3 regions of the Hydrogenophaga sp. YM1 genome follow, and region 3 is predicted to be linked to each of the others. Evidence: predicted binding sites of a transcription regulator. Region 3 holds the regulator's gene; each other region holds the start of a gene.
What was found. The regulator LexA, encoded in region 3, represses DNA repair genes until DNA is damaged. The targets are predictions, from matches to a motif close to ACTGTATNNNNATACAGT.
Positions count from the first base shown of each region.

Region 1: the regulator LexA is predicted to act here: its motif matches at 4,546-4,563, upstream of JNX00_RS05765 (PA0069 family radical SAM protein).
Region 2: the regulator LexA is predicted to act here: its motif matches at 3,942-3,959, upstream of imuA (translesion DNA synthesis-associated protein ImuA).

Region 1 is NZ_CP070223.1:1,170,588-1,180,905, reverse strand. Features, by position in the region: gene JNX00_RS05790 (FAD-dependent oxidoreductase) at 1-805, shown strand, start outside; gene thiS (sulfur carrier protein ThiS) at 802-1,017, shown strand; gene JNX00_RS05780 (thiazole synthase) at 1,044-1,847, shown strand; gene JNX00_RS05775 (thiamine phosphate synthase) at 1,881-2,963, shown strand; partial or broken gene JNX00_RS22335 (DUF1653 domain-containing protein) at 2,960-3,199, shown strand; gene JNX00_RS22330 (oxidoreductase-like domain-containing protein) at 3,218-3,427, shown strand; gene JNX00_RS05765 (PA0069 family radical SAM protein) at 3,442-4,530, opposite strand; gene JNX00_RS05760 (ketoacyl-ACP synthase III) at 4,783-5,817, shown strand; gene JNX00_RS05755 (acyl carrier protein) at 5,837-6,106, shown strand; gene JNX00_RS05750 (hypothetical protein) at 6,120-7,256, shown strand; gene asnB (asparagine synthase (glutamine-hydrolyzing)) at 7,293-9,236, shown strand; gene JNX00_RS05740 (class I adenylate-forming enzyme family protein) at 9,233-10,318, shown strand, end outside.
Region 2 is NZ_CP070223.1:792,924-803,241, forward strand. Features, by position in the region: gene JNX00_RS03925 (error-prone DNA polymerase) at 1-1,804, opposite strand, end outside; gene JNX00_RS03930 (DNA polymerase Y family protein) at 1,863-3,197, opposite strand; gene imuA (translesion DNA synthesis-associated protein ImuA) at 3,139-3,930, opposite strand; gene JNX00_RS03940 (YciI family protein) at 4,099-4,530, opposite strand; gene JNX00_RS03945 (TetR/AcrR family transcriptional regulator) at 4,731-5,336, shown strand; gene JNX00_RS03950 (cobalamin-dependent protein) at 5,317-5,739, shown strand; gene JNX00_RS03955 (acyl-CoA mutase large subunit family protein) at 5,736-7,418, shown strand; gene meaB (methylmalonyl Co-A mutase-associated GTPase MeaB) at 7,424-8,617, shown strand; gene JNX00_RS03965 (hypothetical protein) at 8,614-8,940, shown strand; gene JNX00_RS03970 (AMP-binding protein) at 8,953-10,318, shown strand, end outside.
Region 3 is NZ_CP070223.1:2,814,944-2,825,261, forward strand. Features, by position in the region: gene adk (adenylate kinase) at 56-712, shown strand; partial or broken gene JNX00_RS13200 (divalent metal cation transporter) at 979-2,065, shown strand; gene JNX00_RS13205 (asparaginase domain-containing protein) at 2,213-3,169, opposite strand; gene lexA (transcriptional repressor LexA) at 3,261-3,944, shown strand; gene JNX00_RS13215 (hypothetical protein) at 4,078-4,377, shown strand; gene JNX00_RS13220 (D-2-hydroxyacid dehydrogenase family protein) at 4,426-5,433, shown strand; gene JNX00_RS22495 (hypothetical protein) at 5,487-7,562, opposite strand; gene JNX00_RS13230 (3-hydroxyacyl-CoA dehydrogenase) at 7,679-9,199, shown strand; gene JNX00_RS13235 (enoyl-CoA hydratase) at 9,293-10,072, shown strand; gene JNX00_RS13240 (Crp/Fnr family transcriptional regulator) at 10,154-10,318, shown strand, end outside.

The sequences.
Region 1 (10,318 bases), 1.6 Mb from region 3:
GGGCGGGGCGCCCGGGCTGGTGCGCACCGAGGGCAGCCTGCTGCTTGCGCACGGCAGCGACCGGGGCAACGCGCAGCGCACGCTGGCGCGCCTGAACGGCGTGCCCGAAGCGCCCGCGCCCCAGCCCCTGGACGCCGCCGCGCTGCGCGCGCTGGAGCCCGCGCTGGCCAGCGGCCTGCTGGCCTGGCTGCTGCCCGGCGAAGGCCAGCTGCTGCCGCGCGAGACCCTGCTGGCCCTGGCCGAGCAGGCCGGCGGCGTGCAATGGCACTGGAACACCCTGGTCGACACCGTGGACGCGGGCCGCCTGCGCCTGATCGGCGGCGACACCGCCGCGGCCGATCTCGCCATCGACACGCGTGGCCTGGGTGCGCGGCCCGAGGTGCCGCTGCGCGGTGTGCGCGGCGAGGTGCTGTGGCTGCACGCCCCCGGCGTGCGCCTGCGGCGGCCCGTGCGCCTGCTGCACCCGCGCCACCGCGTCTACCTGGTGCCGCGCCCGGGCGACCGGATCGTGGTGGGCGCCAGCGAGATCGAGAGCGAGGACCGCTCGCCCGTCAGCCTGCGCAGCGCCGTCGAGCTGATGTCGGCCGCCCACAGCGTGCTGCCCGAGCTCGCCGAGGCCCGCATCGACCACCTGGAAACCAACCTGCGCCCCGCGCGCGCCGACCACCTGCCCAGCATCGAGCACAGGCCCGGGCTGCTGCGCATCAACGGCCTGTTCCGCCACGGCTGGATGGTCGCGCCCGCGGTGGTGCAAGACGCCCTTGCCGCCGCGGGCTTGGCGAGCGAGGGACAATCCCCGCCATGACAGCCCCCCTTCCCACCGTGCGCCTGAACGGTCGCGAACTGCCCTGCCCGCCCGGCACCACTCTGCACAGCCTCCTGGAGCGCGAAGGCCTGCGCCCCGAACGCGTGGCCACCGCGCTCAACGCGCGCTTTGTGCCGCGCGCCGCGCGCGCCGACACCCCCCTGCAGGCTGGCGACGAGGTGAGCACCTTCGAAGCCATCGTCGGAGGCTGAGCGTGGACCTTCAGACGACACCCCTCATGGACCCTGCGCCCTGGGCCGCCTATGGCGAAACCCTTGCCACGCGACTGATGCTGGGCACCGCCGGCTACCCCTCGCCCACCGTGCTCCAGCAGGCCCTGCAGGCCAGCGGCGCGTCCGTCGTCACGCTGGGCCTGCGCCGCATGGCGGCCGCCGGTGGCGCCGAGGGCAACGCCTTCCTGGCCGAGCTGCTGCCGCCGCTGCGCGCGCGCGGCGTGCGCCTGCTGCCCAACACCGCCGGCTGCCGCAGCGCGCGCGAGGCCGTGGCCCTGGCGCACATGGCGCGCGAGTTGCTCGACACGCACTGGATCAAGCTGGAGGTGGTGGGCGACGAGCACACCCTGCAGCCCGATCCCTGGGGCACGGTCGAGGCCGCCGCCGAACTCGTGAAGGCCGGCTTCGCGGTCTTTCCGTACTGCACCGATGACCTCGTCACCTGCCAGCGCCTGCTGGACGCCGGCTGCGAGGTGCTGATGCCCTGGGGCGCGCCGATCGGCTCGGGCCAGGGTCTGCTCAACCCCTGGGCCTTGCGCACGCTGCGCGCGCGCCTGCCGGGCGTGCCCTTGGTGGTGGACGCCGGCATCGGCGCGCCCTCGCATGCGGCGCAGGCGCTGGAGCTGGGCTTCGACGCCGTGCTGCTGAACTCCGCCGTGGCGCACGCGCGCGAGCCCGTGGCCATGGCGCGCGCCTTCGGCGACGCGGTGCGCGCGGGCCGCCTGGCCTTCGAGGCCGGCGTCATGGCGCCGCAGGACATGGCCGTGGCGAGCACGCCCGTGAGCGGGCGGCCCATGCTGATCGGCTGAGCACCGCCCCCGATCGGCGACACTCCCGCGACCATGCAATCCCCCGCTCCCACCGAATCGCCCAGCGACGCGACCACCGACGCCGTACTGCGCCTCACCGCCCACGAGGCGGCCGCGCGCCTGGGCCTGCCCGCCGGCCGCCTGTCCGTTCCCGAACTCGCCCGCGCGCTGCGCGACCAGGGCGCCAGCGACGTGGTGATCACCGGCGACCCGCACGACTGGCTGGACACCCTGAACGCGCAGGGCTGGCTGACGCGCCCGCGCTCGGGCCCCACGGACCACGCCCTGCGCTTCAGCGCCGCGCTGGCGCAAGGCTGGGTCGCCGCCGACGCGGCCGTGCTCGCGCGCCTGCCCGAGCGCGCCAGCTCGCTCGATCTGCCGGTGCTCTCCGTCGACGAGACCCCGGCGCGCTGGACGGCGCCGCTCTCGCACGTGCCCGCGCTGGGCGTTTACGCCATCGTGGACAGCGCCGAGCGCGTGCGCGCCTGCGCCGAGGCCGGCGCCGGCCTGATCCAGCTGCGGATCAAGGCGCGGCGCGACGACCCCGCGCTGGTGCCCGAACTGCGCGCCGCGCTGGACGCCGCGCGCGGCGCCGGCCGCGCCGCCCTGGTGGTGAACGACCACTGGCGCCTGGCGCTGTCGCTGAATGCGCCCGCCCTGCACCTGGGGCAGGAAGACTGGCTGGCGTTGCGGCACACCGAGCGCACCACCATCGCCACCGCTCAGGCGCGCGGCCTGCAGCTGGGCATGAGCTCGCACAGCCTGTGGGAGCTGTGCCGCGCGCGCGGCGCCGGGGCCGACCTGATCGCCTGCGGCCCGGTCTGGCCCACGCTCACCAAGGACATGCCCTGGCACGCGCAGGGCCTGGACAACCTGGCCTGGTGGGTGCGCATGGCCGGACGGCCGGTGATCGCCATCGGCGGCATCCTGGACCCCGACCAGCTCGAACAATGCGCCACCACCGGCGCGGCCACGGTGTGCGTGGTGCGCGGCCTGGGCGAGGACCCGCGTGCCACGCTGCCGCGCTGGCAGCGCGCTTGGGAAGCGGGACACGCCGCGCCGCGCCGCCCCGCCCCGGCGTGGCCACATCCCACGCTGTCGCCCGAGTGCGCGTGAACGACGACGACCTGCCCCCGCTGACCCCCACACCGCCCGGCCTGTACCGCCACTACAAAGGCGGCTGGTACGAGGTGATCGACACCGTGCGCTGCAGCGAGACGCTGCAGCCGCTGGTGCTGTACCGCGCGCTCTACGGCGCGGGCCTGAAAGGCGGGGGCCTGTGGGTGCGGCCTTCGGCCATGTTCAATGAGACCGCTGTCTTCGAGGGCCGGGAGCAGAAGCGCTTCCGCCGCGTCCGCGCGGCCGAGCTCATGCCCGCCGACCGGGCCAGCGCGCAGGCGCTGATCGCGCACCTGCGCGGCCGCGCGCAGCGCCAGGGCGTCGACCTGGACAGCGCCCTGCGCGCCCCGCCGCCCGAGCCCGGCACCTGCTGCGGCCGCGGCTGCCACGGCTGCGTGTGGGAGGGCTACTACCACGCCGTGCGCTACTGGGCCGACGACGCGCTGGAACGGCTGGGCTGAGGCCGCCGGCCGCGTCAGAACAATTCCCGCTGCGCCGACAGCGCCGCCGGCTGGAAGCGCGACAGGTCCATGGCCTCGCGCTCGGTGGCGTAGCCCAGCCGCGCGCAGGCCTTGTGGAAGCGCTGGCGCAGCAGCTCGGCCCAGGGGCCGCTGCCCTTCATGCGGGTGGCGAAATCGCTGTCGTAGTCGCGACCGCCGCGCATGTCCTGGATGCGCGCCATCACCCGCCCCGCGCGCTGCGGGCAGTGCTGCAGCAGCCACTGGCGGAAGATGGGCGCCAGCTCCCAGGGCAGGCGGATCACCTGGTAGAAGGCGCGCCGCGCGCCGGCCTCGCGCGCGGCCTCCAGCACCTGCTCCATGTCTTCGTTCAGGAAGGGAATCTGCGGCGACACGCTCACGCCCACGGGGATGCCGGCCTCGGCCAGGGTGCGGATGGTGCGCAGTCGCCGGTGCGGCGCGGCGGCGCGCGGCTCCAGCGCGCGCGCCAGCTTGGGGTCCAGCGTGGTGATGGTGACGTAGACCGCCGCCAGGCCCTGCTCGGCCAGCGGCGCGAGCAGGTCGATGTCGCGCTCCACCCCGCTGCCCTTGGTGACGATGCCCACCGGGTGGCGCGCGCGGGCCAGCACGTCCAGCGTGGCGCGCGTCAAGCGCAGCTCGCGTTCGATGGGCTGGTAGGCGTCGGTCACGGTGCCCAGGGCCACCATGCTGGGCTCGTAGGACGGGCGCTGCAGCTCGCGCACCAGCACCTCGGCGAAACCACGCTTGGCGATGAGGCGGGTCTCGAAATCCAGCCCCGGCGAGAGGTTGAGGTAGCTGTGGCTGGGCCGCGCGTAGCAGTACACGCAGCCGTGCTCGCAGCCCCGGTAGGGGTTGAGGCCGTGCACGAAGCCGATGTCGGGCGAGGCGTTGGTGGTGATCGCGCTGCGGGCGTCCTCCCAGCTCACGCTGGTGGCGGGCGCGGCGTGTTCTTCGGCCTGCGCGGCGTCGAGCGTGCTCCAGCCGTCGTCGAAAGCGGCGCGCGCGGCGGACTCGAAACGGTGGGGCTGTCGGAAGGACACGCCTCGCCCTTTGAGGGCCGCCACGGGGATGTGGACCTCGGTCATGAGGGCCTCCAAAATACTGTACAAAACCACAGTATATGAAGCACCCAGCCGGTGCGCACGGCCGCCCGTCGTCGCCGCCAGGGCCACGAACCGGCCCGGTTCCCCGCGCGCCCCCCACTTGTGTGACTTATGCCCGTCGCCCAATGTGGGGGCACGCATCGGCCCCTCCTTATACTGACCAGGGTAAGCCAAAAGACGTCCAGCCCTCGCGCTGAGATCGCCCGTTCTTCCAGATTTCAAGAGGGACCCCGGTTGAGCCAATCGAACATCGGCGGCTTTCGCCTGGCCGGCGTGAGCACCTGCCTGCCGCCGACGGTGGTGGACAACCTCGACCCGGCCCTGGGCTTCGCCCCCGAGGACGTGCGCAAGGTGGTGGCCATGGCCGGCGTGCGCGAGCGCCGCGTGGTCACGCCCGGCCTCACCTCGGCCGATCTGTGTTTTCGCGCCGCCACGCGGCTGATGGAGCGCCTGGGCTGGGCGCCCGACACCGTGAGCGCGCTGATCTTCGTCACCCAGACGCCCGACCACTTCCTGCCCTCCACCAGTTGCCTGTTGCAGCAGCGGCTGGGCCTGCCCGACAGCTGCGCCGCCTTCGACGTCGGTCTGGGCTGCTCGGGCTACCCCTATGGCCTGTACCTGGCGGCCGCCATGCTGCGCGGCGGCGGCCACCGGCGCGTGCTCATGCTGCACGGCGAAACGCCCAGCCGCTTCGTCAGCCCCGAGGACCAGGCCACCGTGCTGCTGTTCAGCGACGCCGGCTCGGCCACCGCGCTGGAACTCGACGACGACCCGGCCGCTGGCGGCCAGTTCGTGCTGCACACCGACGGCAGCGGCGCCGAAGGCCTGATCCTGCGCGGCGGCGCCTTCCGCGACCGCGAGCCGGCCGACCCGCGCCACCGCTTCCTGGAAATGGACGGCGCGGCCATCTTCAACTTCACCATCAAGCGCGTGCCCGCGCTGATCGCCGACACCCTGACCTTCGCCGGCAAGGCGGTGGCCGACGTCGACGCCTTCGTCTTCCACCAGTCCAACCGCTTCATCATGAAACACCTGATGAAGAAGAGCGGCCTGCCGGACGAGCGCGTGCCGATGTCGATCGAGGACAGCGGCAACTGCGGCGGCCCGTCGGTGGCGGTGGCGCTCACGCGCCGGATCGCGCCGCCGCCGCCCGGGCAGCACCGGCTGTGGATGCTGCTGGGCTACGGCGTGGGCCTGTCCTGGGGCGCCGCCCTGGTGCGGGCCGATCACCGCACCCTGCTGCTGCACGACGACGGCGAAGGCCTGTGATCCACCCCAACCGCTCCGCATGACGCCCAGCACCCGCCCCACCATCACCCAGACCGAGGCCCTGGCCATGCTGGCCGAGTGCTTCAACGTGCCGCCCGAGAGCCTGCACCCGGACGTGGAACGCGAGTCCATCGAAGACTGGGACTCCATGGGCGCGCTGATGCTGATCGCCGAACTCGACGAGCGCTTCGGCATCGAGCTCACGGCCGAGGTTTCGCGCGAGATGACGCGCATCGGCCACGTGCTGGACTTCCTGCGCGAGCAGGGAGCGCTGCGTGCGGGCGACTGAACCGAGCCGCCCCGTGGCGCCGGCACCGGCGCCGCGCGTGCCGGCGCACGACAAGCTCGGCCGCCTGGTGGCGCGCAGCCTGGGCCTGGACGAAGCCGCGCTGCGCGAGGGCTTGCGCCCGGCCACGCTGGACGACCTGCCCGAGCTCATCGCCCTGCGCCGCGAGCACCTGCTGCCCGGCCACGAATGGGACGACGACGCCTACCTGCGCTGGCGCTACCGCCTCGGGCGCGAGGGTGCGGGCTTCGGCGAGCTGTGGTGCCTGCACGCCCACGGCCGGGTCCTGGCCACCATCGGCGTGGAAGACCTGCCCATCGAACTGGACGGCCAGGCACTCGCCGGCGCACAGGTGATGGACCTGCTGGTGCGGCCGCAGGCGCAGGAGTCGGGCCTGGGCATCTGGCTCAACCAGGCCATGCTCGCGCGCCACGGCTTCACGCTCGCGGTGGGCGCCAACCAGAACTCGGCCGGCATCGTGCGCCGCCTCTTCGAGCCGCTGCCGCCGCGCCTGACCTTCACCCACCCGCTGGACCTGCAGCCCTTCGTTCAGCGCCGCTGGCCCGCGCTGGCCGCCACGCCACTGGCCATGCGCCTGGCCAACGCCGGCCTGGCCCTGCGGCGCCTGGCGCTGCGCCGCCACCGCCCGCGCGGCTTCACGCTGGAGAACACCCCGCGGCTCGACCCCGCGCTCAGCGCGCCGGTGGCGCGCGGGGCCGCCGGCGTGCACCTGCGCCACGGCGGCGCCTACCTGCAGCGCCGCCTGCTCGACAACCCGCGCCGGCCCCTGAGCCTGCGCGTGGCGCGGCGCGGCGACGCCGTGGCCGGCCTCATCGCCTGGTCGATGGAGACCGACGACCGCGGCCGGCCCGAGCTGCACCTGGTCGATTGGCACCACGACGGCGACGACACCCTGCTGGTGCTGCTGCACGAGGCCATCCGCGAGGCCGCCGCGCAGCGCTGCACCTGCGTGCGCCTGCTGCTGCAGGACGAGGCCTCGCGGCGCGTGGCCGCGCGCGCCGGCTTCCTGCCGTCCCAGGACGACGGGGGCCGCCCCTGCGGCGTGCAGTCGCGCGATCCCGAACTGGCCGCCCGGCTGGCCCGCGCGCCCTGGCGCCTGACCGACCTGCGCGACGACGCCGATGGCTTCTAGGAAGCCTGAGCGCCCCTTGCCGAGCGAGGTCTGAGCATGTGCGGCATCGCCGGTCTCTTCAGCCCCCGCCAGCCGCCCCGGCGCGAGGAACTCGCCGCCATGGCGCGCGCCCTGCACCACCGCGGCCCCGACGGCCAGGGCGTGTGGCACGACGGGCCGATCGGTCTGGCGCACGCGCGCCTGGCCATCATCGATCTTGACGGCGGCGCCCAGCCCATGGCCAGCGCGGACGGCCGGGTGCAACTGGTCTTCAACGGCGAAATCTTCAACTACATCGAACTGCGCGCCGAGCTGCGCGCCTTGGGCCGGCACTTCCGCACCGACTCCGACACCGAGGTGCTGCTGCAGGCCTACCAGGCCTGGGGCGATGGCTTCCTGTCGCGCCTGAACGGCCAGTTCGCCCTCGGCCTGTGGGACGCGGCGCGCCAGCGCCTGCTGCTGGCGCGCGACGGCGTGGGCATCCGCCCGCTGTTCTGGACACGGATGGGCGAACGCCTGGCCTTCGCCTCCGAGGCCAAGGCCCTGTTCGCCCTGCCCGCCGTGCCGCGCGCGCTCGACCCGGCCGGCCTGGCCGCCAGCCTGGGCTGGTGGGCGCCACTGGCGCCGCACACGGCATTCGAAGGCATCCACTGCCTGCCGCCGGGCCACCGCCTGGTGGTGGACGCGGCCGGTGAGCGCCTCAGCCGCTGGTGGGACTGGGACTTCCCCGACAGCGACCCCTTCGCCCCCGTGGACGAGGACGCGCTGGCCGACCAGCTGCACGCCCTGCTGGTGGACGCCGTGCGACTGCAGCTGCGCGCCGACGTGCCCGTGGGCGCCTACCTCAGCGGCGGGCTGGACTCGTCCATCCTCACCACCATCATCCGCCGCCACACCGACACGCCGCTGCGTTGCTTCTCGCTCACCTTCGACGAGGCCGAGTACGACGAGAGCGAGCACCAGCGCCTGATGGTGCGCCACCTGGACACGCGGCACAGCGCCATCGGCTGCGGCCGGGCGGACATCGCCGCCGCTTTCGCGCGCAGCGTGTGGCACGCCGAGACCCCGCTGGTGCGCACCGCCCCCGCCCCCATGCTGCGCCTGGCCGACAGCGTGCGCGCGGCCGGCTACAAGGTGGTGCTCACCGGCGAAGGCGCGGACGAGGTGTTCGGCGGCTACGACCTGTTCAAGGAAGCCAAGATCCGCCGCTTCGTTGCGCGACTGCCCGGCTCGGCGCGGCGCGCGCGCGCGGTGGAGCGGCTCTACCCCTGGATGGCGCGCTCGCCCGGCGGCGCCAACAACGTCCTCGCGCAGCGCTTCTTCACCGACAGCCGCGTGCCCGACGGCGACCCCGGCTTCGCCCACCAAACGCGCCTGGCCAGCACGCGCCGCGCCTGGGCCTTCTTCACGCCCGAGTGGCAGCACAGGCTCGCCGCGCACGAGCCCGCCGCGCAATGGCGCGCGCGCGTGCCCGAGGCCTTCGCCCGCTGGCAGCCGCTGGCGCGCGACCAGTACACCGAGGCGCACACGCTCATGAGCGGCTACCTGCTGGCCGCGCAGGGCGACCGCATGGCCATGGCGGCGTCCATCGAAGGCCGCTACCCCTTCCTGGACCCGCGCGTGATCGCCTTCGCCGCCGCCCTGCCGCCGCGCCTGAAAATGCGCGGCCTGCGCGAGAAGCTGCTGCTGCGCCAGGCCTTCGCGCGCGAGCTGCCACCCGCCATCGGCCAACGCACCAAGCAGCCCTACCGCTCGCCCGACAGCGCCAGCTTCTTCGACAACGGCCAGCCCCTGCCCTGGGTGCGCGAGCTGCTGAGCGAGGACAGCCTGCGCGAGGCCGGGCTGTTCGACGCCCCCGCCGTCGCGCGGCTCAGCGCCAAGTGCGCGGCCGGCCGCGCCATCGGCTTCGCCGACAACATGGCCTTCGTGGGTGTGCTGTCCACCCAACTGCTGCACCGGCAGTTCGTGCGCGCCGAGGCACCGGCGATGGAGCCGTCATGAGCATGGGCCCGTTTGTGCACAGCGCCTTCGAGGCGCGCGGCCGCGAACAGCCGGGCAAGACCGCCGTGGTGGTGGGCGAGCGGCGCCTGAGCTACGGCGAACTCGCGGCCATGGCCCAGGGCATCGCCGAGGCCTTGCAGATGGAGGGCGTGCGGCGCGGTGATCGCGTGGTGCTGCTGCTGGACAGCGGCGCCGAGTACGTGGCCGCCCTGCACGCGGTGTGGCGCCTGGGCGCGGTGGCGGTGCCGCTGGGCCCGCAGACCAAGGCGGCCAAGCTCGCCCACGTGCTGGCCGACACCGGCGCGCGCGCCCTGCTCACGCAGGCCACGCTGGCCACCGTGTGGACCGCCGCGCTCGCGCAGGCGCCCGGCACGCTGGTGTGGGCCCATGGCCCGGTACCCGCGGCCACGGCCACCCAGCCCTGGCCCCGGCCCGCCCCCATCCCCGCGCCCCTCGCCGGCCCCACCAGCCCTGGCGAGCTGGCCACCCTGATCTACACCTCCGGCACCACCGGGCAGCCCAAGGGCGTGATGCTCAGCCACGCCAACATGCTCGCGGCCTGGCGCGCGGTGCAAACCTACCTGCAGCTGCGGCCCGACGACGTCATCGGCCTGGCGCTGCCGCCCAGCTTCAGCTACGGCCTGTACCACGTGGTGATGGGACTGGGGCTGGGCGCCACGCTGGTGCTGGAAAACAGCGCCGCCTTTCCCGCCAGGCTGCTGCAGCGCCTCGCGGCCGAGCGCGTGAGCGTTTTCCCTGGCGTGCCCATGCTGTGGGCCAGCCTGCTGGCGCTGGACCTGGGCGCGCACGACCTGTCCGCCCTGCGCCTCATCACCAACGCCGCCGCCGCCCTGCCGGCCGCGCACACCGCGCAGCTGCGCCAGCGCCTGCCCCGGGCGCGCCTGCTGCTCATGTATGGGCTGACCGAGTGCATGCGCGCGAGCTACCTGCCGCACGACGAGGTGGACATCCGTCCCGACAGCGTGGGCCGCGGCCTGCCCTTCCAGGCCCACTGGCTGATCGACGAGCATGGCCAGCGCCTGCCCAACGGCGGCCTCGGCGCCACCGGCGAGCTGGTGGTG
Region 2 (10,318 bases), 2.0 Mb from region 3:
ATTCGATCTGGAACACGCCGATGGTGTCGGCCTCGCAGATCATGTCGTAGGTGGGATCGTCGCCGTCGGGGATGTCCTGCAGCGCGAAGGGCCGGCCGCGTTGCTGGCCGATGAAGACCAGGGCCTTGCGCAGCGCGGTGAGCATGCCCAGCGCGAGCACGTCCACCTTGAGCAGGCCCAGGGCGTCGAGGTCGTCCTTGTCCCACTCGATCACGGTGCGGCCTTCCATGGCCGCGTTCTCCACCGGCACCAGGCGCGTGAGCGGGTCCTGCGTGAGCACGAAGCCGCCTACGTGCTGCGAGAGGTGGCGCGGAAAGCCCGTGAACACGTCGCCCGCCTTGTCCTCCTCTTGGTCGGAGGCCTCGCCCGTGAGCACGCCGACCAGGTCGATGAGCTGGCGCACGGCCAGGTCGTCGGGCCGCAGTCCCACGGCCAGCAGGCGCTCGGCCGAAGGCGTCCGGCCGTCGAACCACTGCTGCTCCTTGGCCAGGCGGTCGATCGCCTCGGCGTCGAAACCCAGGGCCTTGCCCACGTCGCGGATGGCGCTGCGCCGGTGGTAGGTGATGACGGTGGCGGTGAGCGCGGCGCGCTCGCGACCGTACTTGCGGTAGAGGTACTGGATCACCTCCTCGCGCCGCTCGTGCTCGAAGTCGACGTCGATGTCGGGCGGCTCGTTGCGCTCCTTGCTGAGGAAGCGTTCGAACAGCACGGTCTGGCGCTGCGGATCGACCTCGGTCACGCCCAGGCAGTAGCAGACCACCGAGTTGGCCGCGCTGCCGCGGCCCTGGCACAGGATCTTTTCCCCGCGCGCGAAGCGCACGATGTCGGCCACGGTGAGGAAGTAGTGCTCGTAGCGCAGCTCGGCGATGAGCGCGAGTTCGTGTTCGATCTGCGCGCGCACCTTGTCGGGCGTGCCCGCGGGCCAGCGCCGCGCCGCGCCCCGTTCCGTGAGTTCGCGCAGGTAGGACGCGGGCGTTCGCCCTTGGGGCACCACCTCGGCCGGGTACTGGTAGCGCAGCTCGTCGAGCGAGAAGGCGCAGCGCTCGGCCACGCGCAAGGTTTCGGCCAACAGATCGGACGGGTAGGTGGTGGACAGGCGCAGCCGCGAGCGCAGGTGGCGCTCGGCGTTGGGCTGCAGCTGTTGGCCGCAGTCGGTGAGCGGCCGGCCCAGGCGCGTGGCGCTGAGCACGTCCTGCAGGGCCTGGCGCGAGCGCCGGTGCATCAGCACGTCGCCCGTGGCCACCAGCGGGATGGCGCTGAGTTCGCCGGCTTCGCGCAGGCGCGCGAGCCAGGCCTCGTCGTCGAGCTGGCGCAGCAGCGTGACCGCGAACCAGCAGCGCCCGCTGAAGCCGGTGAGCAGCCAGCGCGCCAGTTCGATCAGGCGCGGCAGCGGCGTGCCGCGCTCGGGCGCGGCGAGCACCAGGCAATCGGCCAGCGCCGTGGGGTCGATGTCGGCCAGGCGCAGGCGGTACTCGCCTTTGGTCGGGCTGGCGCGGCGCAGCCGCGAGATCAGCTCGCACAGGTTGCCATAGCCGTTTCGGTTCTGCGCCAACGCGACCAGTGTGAAGGGCGCGTCGTCCACGCGGAACTGCGCGCCGATGATCAGCGGCAGGCCGCGCGCCTTGGCCTCCACGTGCGCGCGCACCACGCCGGCCATGGAGCATTCGTCGGCGATGGCCAGCGCGGCATAGCCCAGTTGCACCGCGCGCCGCACCAGTTCCTTGGGGTGGCTGGCGCCGCGCAGAAAGGTGAAGTTGCTGAGGCAGTGCAGCTCGGCGTAGGCGGGCAGTGCGGGCGTGTTCATTCGGAAACTTCCGTGCCGCGCACCGCGGTGCGAACCCCTTCGGGCGGCCGAGCGGGGTTCATGCAAACACCCCGTGCAGGTACCAGGCGCCGCCCTCGTCGGCCAGGCGTTCCTGGAACACCCAGAGCACGCCGGCCCGAGCGTCGAACGCGACGAAGTAGTCGCGCTGCGCGTGGCGGTGCTGGACGCCGTCGGGCGCGCGGTCCCACCAGCCGCCTTCCACGCGGTGTGGCCCGGCGATGAGTTGCAGCGTTTCGCGGTACACGGGCCGGTGGTCACGCACCGGCAGCCGCAAGGGCTGGGGCAGCACCCAGCTCGGCTGCGGCGTGCGGTCGGCGGCGCAGGGCGCGGGACGGGCGCGCGGCAGGGGCTCGCCCACAGGCTGCCAGCGCTGCATGTGCTCGAGCCGGTGGTCGTCCAGCGGCACGGGCCGCAGCACGCGCGCCGCGCCCAGCCGCGCCGCGAGGCGCTCCAGGGTGTCGTCCAGCGCGGCGTCGCTCGCGCCGTCGTCGGGCAGGAGCGAGGCGCTGGGCGGCGCCAGCGGCTGCGTGTCCAGGGCCTCCAGTTCCAGCTCACCCACCGGCGCCAGCAATTCGGTGCGCGCCAGGTGTTCGGCGAGCAGGCGCGCCAGGTGCTCGACGCGGCGCGTGGGCGTGCGCGTGCGCAGCACCAGTTCGCCGCCTTCGCCCGCGGCGCGCGCGCGCAGGGTGTCGTGCGCCCAGCGCAGCGCGAAGGCCGTGACGCCGCGGTGCCGCGCGCCCAGCCAGCCGCCCAGGCGCAGCAGCAGGCGGTGCGCGCCGTGCATGAGCGAGGGCGCGTCTTCCACGCGCGACATCAGTTCCAGCCGCGCGCGAAAGGTCTCGGGGGGCGCGAGCCAGCCGTGCGTCTCGGGGCGTTGGCCATGGGCTTGGTCCAGCGCCTCCAGCAGCGCGGCGTCGAAGCGTCGGCCGAGGCCCGCGCGCGGCAGGCGGCGCAGGTCGCCCAGCGTGCGGCAGCCCAGGCGCGCGAGCGTGCCGCGGTGCGGGGCCACGGCCCCAAGCGTGTCCATCGGCAAGCGGTCCAGCGCGCGCGCCAGCGGTACACCAGGGTCGACGCCCTCGACACCCGCGCGCGCGAAGGCCAGCGCGGCCAGGCCGGTCGGGGCCCAGCCGATGCGGTGGATGCCGAACTCGGCCGCGGCCGCCTCGCGCACGCGCTCGCGCAGCGCCGCCTGGCCGCCGAACAGGCGTTGGCTGGCCTCCAGTTCCATGAGCGTGGCGCCCTCGACCAGGGCCACCCGCGGCGTGAACTGCAAGGCCCAGGTGCCCAGTTCGGCGAGGCGCCACCCTGGCGCTTCAGGCGCGCTGCCGCTGCCGCCGCTCGCTTCGGGAAGGATCAGTGCGGCCCACCACATCGGCGGCCTCCTCGTTTTCAGGGGTCCGTCGGCCCAGCGCGCGCAGACGCGGGGTGAGCAGGGCGTCCAGCGCGCCCGGCACCGAGGGCAGGCGCAATTCGCTGTCGTGCGGCGGGCCGCGGCGCTTGAGCAGGCGCACGCGCAGGGCCCAGTCGGGGCTGTGCTGCACCAGCAGGCGCAGCGGCGCGGGCGAGGCCTGGTGCCGCGCGGCCTGCGGGCGAAACAGCAGCACCAGGCCGTCGTTGCCTTGCGCGCTCACCTGCAGGCGGCGCAGGGCCTCGGGGCTGGCCTGCGGCAGCCAGGCCAGCAGCGCGCCGCAGGCGTTGGCGCGGATGAGTTGCTCGCTCGCCCACAGGCGCTCGGCCTCGCTGTCGGCTTGCACCCAGATCAGCTGGCGCGCCGGCAGTCCCAGCTGCTGCAGCCCTGGCCCATGCGGCACCCAGGGCGGTCCCACCAGGGCCAGGCTGCGCCCTGCGCTGGCCAGGCGCGGCAGGCAGGGCGCGAGCAGGCGCCACTCATGGGCGCCGGCGCGGGCCTGCAAGACCTCGGTGAGCGCGCGGCAGGGCCAGCCGCCGCCGGGCAGCTCGCGGTCCAGCGCGTCCCAGCCCGAGGGGTGCACGCGCGCCAGCGGCGCGCCGATTTCATGGCCGCGCCAGAGGGCGTCGGCCACGCGGCGCGGCCAGGGCGCCGCGGACGGGGGGAGGGCCGAAGGCTCGGCCGAGGGGGAGAGCATGGCATCTAGATACTGTATTTATGTACAGTATCACATGTGATGCTTGCCTGAAGGATTCAGGCGATGAACCGAGGGCTGGCGCCCGGGCGCCTGCCCGCACGCACCTCACCAGGCGCTGCGTGGGGCCAAGGGCTTGCGTCCCCTCGGCCAGGAGACGGACCCGCTGTCTCAGCGCTTGTGCTGCGCGATCAGCTGTTCGCGCAGCCGCTCCTCCTGTTCACGCAGCTCGGGCGTGAAGGCCTCGCCGAAGTCCTCGGCCTCGAAGACGCGGCGGATCTCGATCTCCGATTCGCCGCGCATGGGGTTGGGGCAGCGCTTGACCCAGTCGATGGCTTCTTGCAGCGAGGCGCATTGCCAGATCCAGAAGCCGGCGACGAGCTCCTTGGTCTCGGCGAAGGGGCCGTCGATCACGCTGCGCTGCTGGCCCGAGAAGCGCACGCGCGCGCCCTGCGAACTCGGGTGCAAGCCTTCGCCCGAGACCATCACGCCGGCCTTCACCAGTTCTTCGTTGAAGCGGCCCATCTCGGCCAGTTCCTGTTCGGTGGGCATCACGCCCGCTTCGCTGTCGGCCGTGGCCTTGACCATCACGATGAATCGCATGGGGTTCTCCTGTGTGTTGAGTGATCGCAATAGGGCATTGCATCACCACGACGGCCCAGCCCGCGCGGCATCGACATCCCGGCCGGTGGCGCGGCCCACAAGCCGATGAACGGCAGATCCAAGAAAACCCTGGGTGGGGGCCGGTTGACACCGGCCGAATCTGGAATCACACTTAAACCTAACGAACGATTGCTTTTTATATGCCGGCCGCCACCAAGACCTCCCGGGGTCCACGCTCCGACAACCGCCTGCCCGATCTGCTCGACGCAGCCGCGCGGTTGTTCGCGCTGCACGGCTACGCGGGCACGTCCATGCGCGACATCGCGGTGGAGGCCAAGATGCTCGCGGGCTCGGTCTACTACCACTTCCCTTCGAAGGACGAGCTGCTGCTGGCCGTGTACGCCACCGGCGTGCAGGCGCTTGAAACCGCCTCCGCCACCGCCGTGGCGCGCGAGGCCGATCCCTGGCAGCGGCTCGAGGCCCTGTGCCGCGCCCACCTGGAGACCGTGCTGCGCGACAGCGACTACGCGCAGGTGCTGATCCGCGTGCTGCCCGACGACATTCCCCGCATCGCCGATCGCCTGCGCGATCTGCGCGGCAACCACGAGCGCTACTTCCGCGAAGCCATCGCCGGCCTGCCCCTGGCGCCCGGCATCGACCGCCGCTCGATGCGACTGATGCTCATGGGTGCCCTGAACTGGGCGCCTTTCTGGTTCGACCCCCAAGGACGCGATACCCCACGCGCCCTGGCGCGGAAATTCGTGGGGCTGGTCAAGGAGAAGCAGGATGTTGAAACGTCCGCCTAGGGTGATCGTCACCAAGATTGGGTTTGATGGCCACGACCGTGGCAGTCGCGTGATCGCGGCCTGCCTGCGCGACGCGGGCATGGAAGTGATCTACACGCCGCCGTGGCAGGAGATTCCCACCGTGGTGAAGCTTGCGCTGGAAGAGGACGCCGACGTGATCGGCATCTCCTCGCTGGCCACCGACCACCTCATCGTGCCCCGGCTCATGGCCGCGCTGCGCGAGGCCGGCCTGGGCGACGTGCAGGTGATCGTCGGCGGCATCGTGCCGCACAAGGACGAAGGTGTGTTGCTCGAGAGCGGCGTGGCTCGGGTGTTCCACCCGGGCACCTCGCTCGACGAGGTGGTCGAGCACGTGAAGGCGCTCACGACCAAGCGCCGCGAACTGCAAGGAGCGCAAGCATGAACGCCGTCGACAAGCACCTGCACGCCGCGTCCGTGCCCGAAGGTGAGCAGCGCTGGGCCGATGAGTTCGCCAAGGCGGTGCCGGGCGATGCCACCGTGCACAACCGATCGGGCATTCCGGTCAAACCGCTGTACACGCCCAGCGACCGGCGCACCGAGTCCTACGCGGAAAGCCTGGGCTATCCGGGCCAGTACCCGTTCACGCGCGGCATCTACTCCACCATGTACCGGGGGCGCAGCTGGTCGCAGCGCCAGCTCATCGGCCTGGGCGTGCCCGAGGATTACAACGTCCGCGTCAAGGAGATCCTGGGCCTGGGCGCCTCGGCGCTGTCGCTGATTCCCTGCAACTCGGTCTTCCGCGGCTACGACGCCGACGAGGTGCCGGCCGAGCTGCTCGGCACCTGTGGCACCGTGGTCAACAACGCCGACGACATGCAGGTCGCGCTCGATGGTGTGCCCATCGACAGCATCTCCACCGCGATGAACGATCCATCGCCGTTCACCCTGCTGGCCTTCGAGCTGGCGGTGGCACGCCGCCGCGGCATTCCGTGGACGCGCATCACCGGCACCTCGAACCAGAGCGACTGCATCTCGCACTTCGTGGCCAACCACATGTTCTTCCGCCTCGCGCTGCAGGGCGCGCGCCGGGTCATCGTGGACCACATCCGCTTCTGCAACGCGCAGGTGCCCCACTGGAACCCGCTGTCCATCGTTGGCCAGCACATGCAGCAGGCCGGCGCCACGCCCGCCGAAGCCATGGCCTTCACGCTGTGCTCGGGCATCCAATACGCCGAGGACTGCATCGCCGCCGGCATGGACCCCGACCAGTTCCTGCCGCGCTTCACCTTCTTCTTCGACATCTCGATCAGCTTCTTCGAGGAAGTGGCCAAGTTCCGCGCCGGTCGCCGGGTCTGGGCTCGCCTGTGCCGTGAGCGCTTCGGCGCCAAGGACCCGCGCTCCTGGCGCTTCAAGTTCCACGGCCAGACCTCGGGCGTGGACCTCACGCGCCAGCAGCCGCTCAACAACATCGCGCGCGTCACCACGCAGGCCATGGCGGGCATCTTCGGCGGCCTGCAGTCGCTGCACACCGACGCCTACGACGAGGTGCTGTCCACGCCCAAGACCGAGGCCGCGCGCATCGCCGTGGCCACGCAGAACATCCTGCGCGAGGAGGCCCACCTCACCGACGTGATCGACCCGCTGGGTGGCTCGTACTACATCGAGTCGCTCACCGACCAGATGGAGCAGCGCATCAACGCCATCATCGACATGATCGACGAGGCCGGTGGCATGTACCAGGCGGTCGAGAAGGGCATCGTGCAGCAGATGATCGGCGAGTCCGCGCTGGCGTTCCAGAAGCGGGTCGACACGGGCGAGCAGACCATCGTGGGCGTCAACGCCTACCAGGTCGAGGAAGACCCGGCCACCTACCCCTCGCTCGAGTACCCGGCGCCCGAGCGCATGCGCGCCTACGTGGAACGCCTCGGCGCCTACAAGAAGAACCGCTCGAACGCCGAGGTCGACAAGGCTATCGCCGCGCTCGCGCGCTCGGCCAACGACCGCGAGCAGAACGTGTTCGAGCACGTGGTCCGGGCGGCCGAGGCCGGTGCCACCCACGGCGAGATCTGCGGCACGCTGCGCAAGGAGCTGGGCTTCGGTCAACCCTTGACGATGGTGTGATCGCCTTGATCAATACCCTCAGCGAACGCATCGCCTGCGGCGACCGCCTGACCCTCGCGCGGGCCATCAGCAGCCTGGAAAGCAACGACGAGCGCGCGCACGACGTGCGCCAGGCGGTGGCGGGGCGCACGGGCCGCGCGCACGTCATCGGCGTCACCGGGCCACCGGGCGCGGGCAAGTCCACGCTGGTGTCCGCGCTCATCGTGGGCCTGCGCCAGCGCGGCCGCACCGTGGCCGTGGTGGCGGTCGATCCGTCCAGCCCCTTCACCGGCGGTGCCGTGCTGGGCGACCGCATCCGCATGGGCGAGCGCCAGTCCGACGAGGGCGTCTTCATCCGTTCGCTCGCCTCGCGCGGCCACCTGGGTGGCCTGGCCGCCGCGGCCGGCGACGTAATCGACGTCTTCGACGCCGCCGGCTTCGACGTGGTGATCGTCGAGACGGTGGGCGCGGGCCAGTCCGAGGTGGAGATCACGCGCTACGCCGACACGCGTGTCGTGGCCTGCCCGCCGGGCCTGGGCGACGACGTGCAGGCGATCAAGGCCGGCGTGCTTGAAATCGCCGACATCTTTGTCGTCACCAAGGCCGACCTGCCCGACGCGCGCCGCACCGAGTCGGACCTGAACGCCATGATCGGCCTGCGCCGCCACGCCGACTGGACGCCGGTGGTGACGAAGGTGTCTGCGCCGTCGGGCGAGGGCATGGACGCGCTGGTGGAGTGGCTGGAGCAGCGACCGCAGCGCGGCCTGCGCCACGCCCCCGGTGGCGCGCAGCAGGCCCGAGCCCTGGTGACGCGCTGTCTGGGCGCCGACGGCTTCGGCCAGGCCATGGGCATGCAGTTGTTGTACGCCGCGCCCGGTGAAGTGAAGCTGCGCATGCGCGTGCAGCGCATGCACATCAACTTCAACAAGCGGTGCCACGGTGGCGCGATCTTCTCGCTTGGCGACATGGCGCTCGGCCTGGCCTGCAACACCTACGGCAGCATCGCCACGCTGGTCGACTCCCAGATGAGCATCTCCACCGCGGTGGAAGAGGGCGAGTGGCTGATCGCGCACGCCACCGAGGTGGCACGCTCGCGAAAGATCGGCACCTACCAGGTGCGGGTTTCGCGCGCGCGCGACGACGCGCACGTCGCGCTGCTCAATGGCGTGGTGTACGTGATCGACAAGCCGGTCGAGGTGGCCGGGGACGGACCGGCATGAGACCGTCGCCGCCTTCGCCGCCCGCGCGTGGCGGGCGCCAGCAGTTGCGCACGCTCAAGCGCCAGGCCCGCCGCGGCGCCGCGCCCGGCGCCTCGCCCGTGCAGCGCGAGCAGGGCCGGCGCATCGCGCTCGACCTGCTGGAACGCAGCATGCGCTTCGGCCACGGCCGCCTGGCCGTGCAGCGCCTGTGCGAGGCCGCGAGCCTGGGGGCTCCGCTGAGCCTCGAGCACTGGTCCTATGGCGAAGGCGTGGTGGCGGGCTCCAACGACCGCCTGCTCAAGGACCGCTTCCTGGCCGCGCGCCGACAACACGTCCCTCTCTGAGAAAGCCATTCCGTGGACACCACTTTCCCCCGCCAACTGAAACGGCAGGCCGCCCGATACCCCAACCGACCCGCGATGCGAGAGAAGGCGTACGGGATCTGGCAGACGACGAGCTGGGGCGAGATGCTGCGGCTGGTGAGGTGTCTGGCGTGTGGTTTGCACGAGGCGGGCTTGAGGCGTGGGGAGCACCTGGTGGTGATAGGGGCGAACCGGCCGAGGCTGTACGCGACGATGCTGGCGGCGCAGTCGCTGGGGGCGATCGCGGTGCCGCTGTACCAGGACGCGGTGGCTGGGGAGTGCGTCTTTCCGATCAACAACGCCGAGGTGCGGTTGTGCGTGGTGGAAGACCAGGAGCAGGTGGACAAGATGCTGGAGATCCGGGGGCAGTGCCCGCAGCTCGAGCGCATCTGGTACGACGATGCGCGCGGGCTGAGGAACTACGAGCAGGCGGGGCTGCAAAGCCTGGACGCGCTGGTGGGCGCGGGCGAGGCGTTCGATCGGGCGCACCCTGGGTTCTTCGACGAGCAGGTCGAGCAGGGCCAGCCCGATGACGTGGCGGCGATGTTCTTCACCAGCGGCACGACGGGCAACCCCAAGGGGGTGGTGCACCTGCACCGCGGCCTGCTCGACCGCGCGGGGGCGGGCGCGCGCTTTGACAAGCTGGGCCCGAGCGACGAGGTGCTGGCCTACCTGCCGCCGGCGTGGATCGGGCAGAACATCTTCTCCTACGCGCAGTGGCTGGTCAGCGGCTACGTGGTCAACTGCCCGGAGAGCAGCGCCACGGTCAGCATCGACATGAAGGAGGTGGGGCCGACCTACTACTTCGCCCCGCCCCGGGTCTTCGAGGGCCTGCTGACCAGCGTGATGATCCGCATGGAAGACGCGGGCGCGCTCAAGCGCTGGCTCTTTCACAGCGCCATGGGGCTGGCGCGCCGCGTGGGCCCGGACCTCATGGACGGCAAGCCGGTGGGCGCGTGGGACCGGCTGAAGTACCGCCTAGGCGACTGGCTGGTCTACGGCCCGCTGCGCAACAACCTGGGCCTAAGCCGCGTGCGCGTGGCCTACACCGCGGGCGAGGCCATCGGGCCGGACCTCTTCAGCTTCTACCGCAGCATCGGGGTGAACCTGAAGCAGCTCTACGGCTCCACGGAGACGGCCGTCTTCGTGTGCCTGCAGCCCGACCACGAGGCCAGGGCCGACACGGTGGGGGTGCCCTGCGAGGGGGTGCAGATCAAGCTCAGCGAGACGGGCGAGATCCTGGTGCGCTCGCCCGGGCTGCTCAAGGAGTACCACAAGAACCCGCAGGCCACGGCCGAGGTGCTGGACGCCGAGGGCTGGTACCACACCAGCGACGCGGGCTTCATCGACGCGGCGGGGC
Region 3 (10,318 bases):
CCGCCGCGCGAGGGGGCAGCGGCGACGCCGTTGAAACTCTGACAAAAGGAAAGCGATGAGATTGATTCTGTTGGGCCCACCGGGGGCGGGCAAAGGGACGCAGGCCGCGTTCATCTGCGAGAAGTACCGCATTCCGCAAATCTCCACCGGCGACATGCTGCGCGCCGCCGTCAAGGCCGGCACGCCACTGGGCCTGCAGGCCAAGGCCGTGATGGAAGCGGGCGCCCTGGTGAGCGACGACCTCATCATCAATCTCGTCAAGGAGCGCATCGCCCAGCCCGACTGCGCCAACGGCTTTCTCTTCGACGGTTTTCCGCGCACGATTCCGCAGGCCGATGCCATGAAGGCGGCGGGCGTCAAGCTCGACTACGTGCTCGAGATCGACGTGCCCTTCGACGCCATCATCGAGCGCATGAGCGGGCGCCGCTCGCACCCCGCGTCGGGCCGCACCTACCACGTCAAGTTCAACCCGCCCAAGGTGGACGGCAAGGACGACGTGACCGGCGAGCCGCTGATCCAGCGCGACGACGACAAGGAAGACACCGTCAAGAAGCGCCTGGAGGTCTACAGCGCGCAGACGCGTCCGCTGGTGGACTACTACAGCCAGTGGGCCAAGGCCGAACCGGCGGCCGCGCCCAAGTACCGCGCCATCAGCGGCCTGGGCAGCGTGGACGAGATCACCGCGCGCGCCCTGCAGGCGCTCGGTTCCTGAGCGTCCCCGCCCGAGAGGCACCCAGCACAATGCCCCGCACCCGCGGGGCATTGTGCTTTTGGCGGCGCGGCCGCCCCCATGGCGGCCATGGACCCGGCGGGGGTGACGCCGGGGTGGCCCCTCGCACCACTCGCACCACTTGCTCCAACGGTTCACCGAATGGTTCCCACCGGTAAACGGCCAGGGCCATTGACGCGCGGCGGACCGCCGGGCCACGATCCGCGCCTCGCCCCGGCCGCCTCGGGGCCCAACGGGCCGGGAGCCCCATGAAAGCGATCCGTCCATTCGGCCTTCGGCGCGGTCTGCGCAAGCTCGGGCCCGGCCTGATCACCGGTGCCGCCGACGACGATCCCAGTGGCATCGCCACCTACTCCCAAGCCGGCGCGCAGTTCGGCTTCTCCATGCTGTGGACGGTGGTCTTCACCCTGCCGCTCATGATCGCGATCCAGATCGTCAGCGCGCGCATCGGACACGTCACCCGGCGGGGCCTGGCCGCCAACATCCGGGCGGGTTTCCCGCGCTGGGTGCTGCTGGCCGTGGTCGGCCTGCTGCTGCTGGCCAACACGCTCAACCTGGCCGCGGACATCGCGGCCATGGCGGAGGCGCTGCGCCTGCTGGTGGGCGGATCGGCCCACGTCTACGCGGTGACCTTCGGCCTGCTCTGCCTGGTGCTCCAGGTCTTCCTGCCCTACCAGACCTACGTGCGCTGGCTGGCAGGCGGCGCAGGAAATGGAAGACGCCAACGGCAAGCCGCCCCAGACCCGACAGGACGTGCGCCGCCACCTGCGGCGCATCAAGATCGACACCAGCATCGGCATGGCGTTCTCCAACCTGATCGCCTTCTTCATCATCCTGAGCACGGCGGCCACGCTGCATGCCGCGGGCGTCACCAACATCCAGACCTCGGCCCAGGCGGCCGAGGCCTTGCGTCCCGTGGCCGGGCCATTCACCTTCATGCTGTTCAGCCTGGGGATCATCGGCACCGGCCTGCTGGCGGTGCCGGTGCTCGCGGGCTCCGCCGGCTACGCCGTGGCCGAGGCGGCGGGCTGGTCGGGCAGCCTGAGCGCGCGCCTGGACAAGGGAGAAGGCCGCGGCTTCTACGGCGTGATCGCCACCGCCACGGTGGGCGGCGTGCTGCTGTGCTTCACGCCGATGGACCCCGTGCGGGAGCTGTTCTGGTCGGCGGTGATCAACGGCGTGATCGCCGTGCCCATCATGGTCGTGATGATGCTGTTGGCCGCACGACCCTCGACGATGGGCCCGCACGTCATCGGCCCGCGCCTGCGCGTGCTCGGCTGGATCGCCACGGTCGCCATGGCGCTGACCGTGAGCGCCATGCTGGCCACGCGGTGAGCCGCGCCGGCCGCGCCGCGCCCTGCCCCCCACACGCACCTCCTGCAACCGCTTGCCCAGCAGCCCGGCGACACCCCGCGATATGCGCCCCCTCCAGCATGGGGTAGGTCCAGGGATGGGCGCCCAGCGCGGCGAAGGCGTCCAGCCTCAGGCGTCCAGCAGCTCGAGCGCCAGCGCCCAGCGCGCCTTGGGCGGCGACAGGCCGTCGATGTCGGCGAAGGGCTGCTGGGGGTACGGCACCGGCGGCGCGCCGTTGCGGTTGGCGATGGCCACGCGCACGCCGGCCGCCTCGGCCTCGCGCAGCGCGGCCTCGAGTTCGGCGTGCAGCGACGCATTGCCCGTGCCCGACACCACGATGCCCTGCACCCGCGCCGCGGGCGGCGCGGCCAGCAGCGCGCGCACCGGCCAGGCCGCCGCGTCGGCGTGGCTGCTCAGCCAGGCCACGCGCGGCATGGCCGGCGCGCGCAGGAAGGCCTGCAGCCGCGCCGCGTGGCGCGCCGCCGCGGGCCAATCGCGAAAGCGCCGCACACGCCCCTCCTCCACCAGCGCAATCACGCCGGCGTCGCCGGAATCGAAAGGGTCGGTGCGGTATGGGTGCTGCTTGGCCACTTCAAGGGGGCCGTGCACGCGCCCCGCGCACACCACCAGCACGCCGCGTGCGCCCGGTTCGGTGGCCACGGCCACGGCATCGCTGAGGTTCTGCGGGCCGTCGGGCGACACCGCCGTGGCCGGGCGCATGGCGCAGGTCAGCACCAGGGGCTTGGCCGGCGCCAGCAGCGTCTGCAGCAGGTAGGCGGTCTCCTCGATGGTGTCGGTGCCGTGCGTGACCACCAGCCCTTGCACGGCGGGGTCGGCCAGGTGCCGGCCCGCGCGCTCCACCAGCCGCTGCAGATCGGCCAGGCGCATGTCCTTGCTGTTGATCTGCGCCACCTGCTCGAAGGCCAGGTCCCGCCCGCGCAGCGCGGGCAGGCCGGCCGCGAGGTCCTCGACCGGCACCGCCCCCGCGTCGTAGCCCACGTTGTCGCCCGCACGCTCGGCCCGGCCGGCGATGGTCCCGCCCATGCCCAGCACGACGATCCGCGTGGCCTTTGTGCCTTCACCCACTTGCCTTCTCCCAATAACTGGTTAAAAATACAGATACTGGATACCCAAACAGTATCCAACTCCGGCCCACCAGCCCTTGATGCGAGGTTCCATGCTCGACACCCAAGCCGCTCCCAAGCTCACCGCCCGCCAACAGCAGATCCTGGCGCTGATCCAGACCGCCATCGCGCGCACCGGGGCACCGCCCACGCGCGCCGAAATCGCGGCCGAACTGGGCTTCAAGTCGGCCAACGCGGCCGAAGAGCATCTGCAGGCCCTGGCGCGCAAGGGCGTCATCGAACTGGTCAGCGGCACCTCACGCGGCATCCGCTTGCGCCGGGCCGACCTGCAGAGTATCCATGCGGCCCGCGACAGCCAGCTCTCCCTGCCGCTGCCCGGTCTGGCGCAGCTGGTGCTGCCCCTCATCGGCCGCGTCGCGGCGGGCTCGCCCATCCTCGCGCAGGAGCACGTCGACCAGACCTACAGCGTCGAGCCCAGCCTGTTCCAGCGCACCCCCGACTACCTGCTGCGCGTGCGCGGCATGTCCATGCGCGACGCCGGCATCCTGGACGGCGACCTGCTCGCCGTGGCCTCCACGCGCGAGGCGCGCAACGGCCAGATCGTGGTGGCCCGCCTGGGCGACGACGTCACCGTCAAGCGCTACATGCGCCTGCGCGACCACATCGAACTGCACGCCGAAAACCCCGACTACCCCACCATCATGGTCGAGCCCGGTGAGCCCTTCGAAATCGAGGGCCTGGCCGTGGGCCTGATCCGCAACAACTTCCAGAACTGACCCCAGGGGTCGGCGCCGCCACTGCGGGTGGCGGGCGTTGCCTGAATCGGCCACCGGCCGCTCACGCAACCCCGCAGCGACGGCATTCCAGATCAATCCTGCCTGTGTTCAACCCCTTGACGAGGTGTTTCACATGGGACTGTTCTTCCACTCCTTTGCATCGAACAGCTGGCGCAAGCCCCTGCAACTGATCGACTGCTGGTTGCCCGAGCCGCACGCGCGCGATACCCCCAAGGCCACGCCGCCCACCACCCCCGCCGTGCGCCGCTTCGCGCGCGCGGGCTGGCTGGGCCGCTCGGCGGCCAATACCTCGCACGCCCACGACGGCCGCGTCGCGCTCGCGGGCCGCATCGACGAGGTCTGCCGCGAGCTGGACCGCCTCGCGGCGCTCGACGGCGCCGCGCCCGCCACGCTGCAACGCCGGGTGGCCTGAGCGCGCCGCTGCCCGGCCGCCACGAGGGGGCCGGGCACAATAGGCGGCATGAACATCGTGATCCTCGACGACTACCAGGACGCCGTGCGCAAGCTGCATTGCGCCGAGAAGCTCGAGCCCTACCCCGCCAAGGTCTTCACCAACACCGTCAAGGGTGTCGGCCAGCTGTCCATCCGCCTGCGCGACGCCGACGTGCTCGTGCTGATCCGCGAACGCACGCCCATCACCCGTCAGCTCGTCGACAAGCTGCCCCGCCTCAAGCTCATCGCCCAGACGGGGCGTGTGGGCAGCCACGTCGACGTCGGCGCCTGCACCGAGCGCGGCATCGCGGTGGCCGAGGGCGTCGGCTCGCCCGTCTCCACGGCCGAACTCACCTGGGCGCTGGTGCTCGCGGCCATGCGCCGCATCCCGCAGTACGTCGCCAACCTCAAGCACGGCGCCTGGCAGCAGTCGGGGCTCAAGTCCTCCGCCATGCCGCCCAACTTCGGCGTGGGCATGGTGTTGCGCGACAAAACCCTGGGCGTGTGGAGCTACGGTCGCATCGGCCAACTGGTGGCCGGCTACGGCCGCGCCTTCGGCATGCGCGTGGTGGTGTGGGGCTCCGAGGAGGCCCGTGCCCGCGCCGTGAGCGACGGCTACGACGTGGCCACGTCCAAGGAAGGCTTCTTCGAATGCTGCGACGTGCTCAGCCTGCACCTGCGGCTGGGCGAACGCAGCTTGGGCTGCGTCAAGCTCGACGACCTGCTGCGCATGAAACCCACCTCGCTGCTGGTGAACACCTCGCGCGCGGAACTCATCGAACCCGACGCCTTGATCACCGCGCTCAACCGGGGTCGCCCCGGCATGGCGGCCGTGGACGTGTTCGAGTCGGAGCCCATCCTGCAGGGCCACGCGCTGCTCCGGCTGGAGAACTGCATCTGCACCCCGCACATCGGCTACGTGGAGCAGGACAGCTACGAGATGTACTTCAGCGCCGCTTTCGACAACGTGGTGAATTTCATCCGGGGCACGCCGACGAACATCGTCAACCCCGGGGCGCTGCAGGTGCGCCGCTGATAAAAAAAGCCGGGTCAAGTGACCCGGCTGGCTTGGAGAGGGAATGCCCCCGCTCAGGAACGGCGCCCTCCGCCCTCGCCGTCGCCCTCGTCGCGCGGGGCGCGCGCCTCGTTGAGGCGGGGATCGTTGTCCACGATCTCGAAGTCGATCAGGCTGCTCTCGCCGCTGCGCAGCGCACCACCGCGCCCCGCAGTGGGTTCCACCGGCACGTCCACCTCGGGCAGCGAGGCCTCGAACTGCGACTCGGCCTCCATGTCTTCCAGGTTCACGTCCAGCCCCTGGCGGGCCGAGGCGGGCGGGATCACGTGCAGGTCCATCGGCACGGTGCGGCGCTGCGGGTCGTCGCCCGTGACCGTCAGCGGCGCGTTGCGCGACACCGCCTTGAGCGGCTGCATGGAGGTGTTGCGGAACTCCTGCGGCGGCAGCGTCTGCGATTCGCGCTGAACGATGTCCTTGGCGATCGCGTGCAGCATCAGCAGTTCGCGGTAGGCCTCCAGGTCGAACACCTCCGTGTCGCCTTCCTCCGCGTCGCGGAACAGGCTGCGCTCGATGAGGTCCAGCACGCGCGGCTGCGGCCACAGGGCCTGGATGCGCCCAAAGGCCGACTCGTAGGCGTCCAGGCCGCGGCCTTTGTCGGCGTAACGGTCGAAGGGCGGCGCGCCGGCGTTGAACACGCGGTTGAACTCTTCGCGCAGCGCCCCGTATTCGTCGCGGCGGCCCAGGCGGTGGTACAGGCGGAACAGGTCGAGGTAGGCCAGCGGGCTGGGCTCGTGGCTCTCGGCCAGGTGGTTGCGCAGCACGGCGATGGCCTGATCGTCCTCGCCGAGCGAGACGAAGAAGTCGGCTTGCTGCTGCACGTCGAACAGTTCCTCGGCGGCCACGGAGCGCGAGACGTTCATCGCGCTGGGCGCGAAATCGCGCCGGTCCTGGGGCGGCACCGTGGCGCCAAAGCCCGGTGTGCGGCGCGGCGCCGCCTGCAGGGGCGCGGGCGTCGAATCCACGTCCAGGTCAACGTCCACCGCATCCAGGGGCACCGGTGCGCTGGGCTGCAACGGCGCATGGCGCGAGGCGCGCGGCTGGGCCTCGCCCCCCTCGTCCGGACCGTCGGTCCACCAGGCGCGCGACGCGTCGGAGGCGATGGGGGTGTCCTGCCGCTGACGGCGCACCAGGGCGACCAGCGCCGCCAGGGACACCAGCAGCAAACCACCGAGCAGGAAGACGAGCCAGTTGGCGTAGCGCTGCTCCTGGGCCTGCGCGAGCTGCGCGCTCAGTTCGGCCACGCGCGCCTGGTCGCGCTGCTGCGACTCGCGGAAGCGGGCCATGTCCGCCTCCAGCGCGGCCAGGCGCTCGGCGTTGCGGCGCGACTCCTCGTTGGCCGCCGCCAGCGCGGCTTCCAGCGGGCTGGGTTCGGCGGGCGCCGCGGCCGCCGCCTCGGGCGCGGCGTTGGGCGAGGTTCCCGCGCTCAGGTCGGGCGGGTCGAGCCGCAGGCGCGGCGCACCGGCCGGCGCCTTGGCGGCGCCGTCCTTGGCGCTGGGTGCGGGCGTGGGGGCTGGCGCCGCCGCGGCGGAAGCGGCCGGCGCGGGCGCCGCCGCCGGCTTCGGGCGCGGCGCCACGGGCACCTTGGACGGCTTGATCGGCGCGCGCGGGCGCTCCCGCACCAAGGGCGCGGGGGCCCGCTCGGGCGTGGCGGCCCGCGCGGGCGCCGCCGCCACCTGGGGCGCCGGGGCCGGTGCCGGCATGGGGGCGGCGGGCACGGGCAGCGCGTCGACGGCGCGGGGCGCGGGAGCCGCCGCCACCGCCGGCTCGCTCACCAGATCGGCGAGCAGCACGTAGCGGCGGGTGAACGGCAGGCCGCAGCCGGCGCGCACCGACAGGGTGACGATGGGCTCGTTGACTGGCAGGCTGGCGACGACGCGGGCGATGCCCGTGAGTTCGCCGGGCGCGGCGCGCGGGGTGACGGTGACGAGATTCGGTGTGACCTGGACGTCGCCGTAGAAGACGTCGGCCTGGAGACACTGGGTGGCGATGTCTTCGCCGGGGGCCAGCATCACCTGGAACTGCACATCGAGCGGCTGGCCGATCAGCGCCGCCCCACTGTGGCGCCCGAGCGTGACCGCCGGGCTGCTCACGGCGGTTGATAGCAAAATGCAGGCTGTCCAGATCTGGCGCACGTCGGATTTCCCTCCAGAAGGTTGAAACATTTTGTCATAGGCAAACTGGCTATCAACCGAAATACAACACACATATGCAATCCTTTTTTAAACGTGCAGCGGTCGTGGGCACCGGTGCCATGGGCCGGGGCATCGCCCAGATGGCCGCTCAGGCCGGCGCCGAGGTCTGGCTGTTCGACGGCCAGGCCGGCGCCGCCGCCGGCGCGCGCGACGCCCTGACCAAGACCTGGGACACCCTGCACGGCAAAGGCAAGCTCGACGCCCCCACGCGCGACGCCTGCGTGCAGCGCCTGCGGGTGGCCGAGTCCCTGCAGGACCTGGCGGCTTGCGACCTCGTGATCGAGGCCATCGTGGAGCGGCTGGACGTCAAGCAGTCCGTCTTCAAGCAACTGGAGGACGTCGTGGCCGCCGACGCGGTGCTGGTCAGCAACACCTCCTCGCTGTCGGTCACCGCCATCGGCGCCGCGCTCAAGCACCCGGCGCGCTTCGCGGGTTACCACTTTTTCAATCCGGTACCGCTCATGAAGGTGGTGGAGGTCATCGCCGGCCTCAAGACCGACCCGGCCGTCTGCGAGCGCCTGGCCGGCTTCACTCGCGCCTACGGCCACACGCCCGTGAGCGCGCAGGACACGCCGGGCTTCATCGTCAACCACGCGGGCCGCGGCTACGGCACCGAGGCCCTGCGCGTGGCGGGCGAGCGGGTCACCGACTTCGCCACCATGGACCGCATCCTGAAGGACCAGATGGGTTTCCGCCTCGGGCCCTTCGAGCTGATGGACCTCACCGCCCTGGACGTGTCGCACCCGGTGATGGAGTCCATCTACCACCAGTACTACGAGGAGCCGCGCTACCGCCCGAGCGTGATCACCGCGCAGCGCCTGGCCGGCGGCGTGGTGGGCAAGAAGGTGGGCGACGGCTTCTACCGCTACGTGGACGGCGCGGCGCAAGTGCCGCCCGAGCCGCCCGTGCCCGCCGTGAACACGCTGCCGCCGGTGTGGGTCTCGCCCAAGGCCGCGCGCCGCCAGGAGCTGTACCAGCTGCTCAAGAACCTGGACGCCCGCATCGAAACCGGCGCCGCGCCCAGCGAACAGGCCCTGATCCTGGTGGCGCCGCTGGGCATGGACGTGACCACCCTGGCCGCCGTGGAGCGCCTGGACGCCACGCGCACCCTGGGCATCGACATGATGCTGGAGGACGGCGCCACCAAGCGCCGCGTGCTCGCCACCAACCCCGCCACCCGCCCCGACATGCGCGACGCCGCCCACGCCCTGTTCGCCCGCGACGGCAAGGCCGTGAGCGTGGTGCGCGACAGCGGCGGCTTCGTCACACAGCGCGTGGTGGCCACCATCGTCAACATCGCGGCCGACATGTGCCAGCAAGGCATCTGTTCGCCGGCCGACCTGGACGTGGCCGTCACCCTGGGCCTGGGCTACCCCATGGGCCCGCTGGCCATGGGCGACCGCATCGGCCCCACCAACGTGCTCGAGATCCTCTTCAACCTGCAGACGGTGTACGGCGACCCGCGCTACCGCCCCTCGCCCTGGCTGCGCCGCCGCGGCGCACTGGGCCTGAGCCTCACGCACGAAGAGATCTGAACACATGAACCCGCACGCTCCGCACTTCGTATCGTCGCGGCTCCCCGAGGGGGCGCAGGCCTCCCTTGGGAGCGACCCGGCGGGAGACCTCGCATGACCGCCAGCCTCAAGAGCCACAGCGTGGGCGCCACCATGGTGCTCACCATCAGCAACCCCGAGCACCGCAACGCGCTCGGTCCCGAGATGTACGCGGCCGGGGTGGAAGCGCTCAACGTGGCCGAGAGCAGCGCCGACGTGCGCAGCGTGGTCATCGTGGGCGAAGGCCGCCACTTCTGCGCCGGCGGCAACCTGCAGCGCCTGCAGGGCAACCGGCAGCAGCCGCCCGAGGTGCAGGCCGAGACCATCTCAGGCCTGCACAACTGGATCGAGACCATCCGCGCCTTCCCCAAGCCGGTGATCGCGGCCGTCGAGGGCGCCTGCGCGGGCGCGGGCTTCTCGCTCACGCTGGCCTGCGATTTCATCGTCGCCGCGCGCGACGCAGTCTTCGTCATGGCGTACAGCAACGTCGCCATCTCGCCCGACGGCGGCGGCAGCTGGGCGCTGGCGCGCGCCCTGCCGCGCGCCACGGTGATGCAATTGCTGATGGCCGGCGAGCGCATCACACCCGAGCGGCTGCAGCAGCTCGGCGTGCTCAACACCCTCACCGACACCGGCGCCGCGCTGGGCGAAGCCCTGGCGCTGGCCGAGAGGCTGAACGGGCGCGCGCCGAACGCGCTGGCCAGCATCAAGGAGCTCGTCAACGAGGCGGACACGAATCCGCTGCACACGCACCTGGCGGCCGAACGTGAGCACTTCGTGCGCAACCTGCACCACCCCAACGGCGGCGAAGGCATCGCGGCCTTCCTGGAGAAGCGGACCGCCCAGTACCGCTGACCCGCACCCGGCCGCACCGGCTCGGCGGGCCGGTCCCCGGCGCGACAGGCCAGCCCCCTCCAGTCACTCAAACGACAGACCATGGACGAGCCGATTCTGACAATGGAAGAACGCGAGGCGATCAACAGCGGTCGCTGGTTCAACACCCTCTCACCTTCCCTGCGTCACGACATCCTTCGATGCGCCTACGTCAAGCGATTCAAGGACGCCGACCTGATCGTCGCGCGCGGCGAGCCGCCGTCCGAA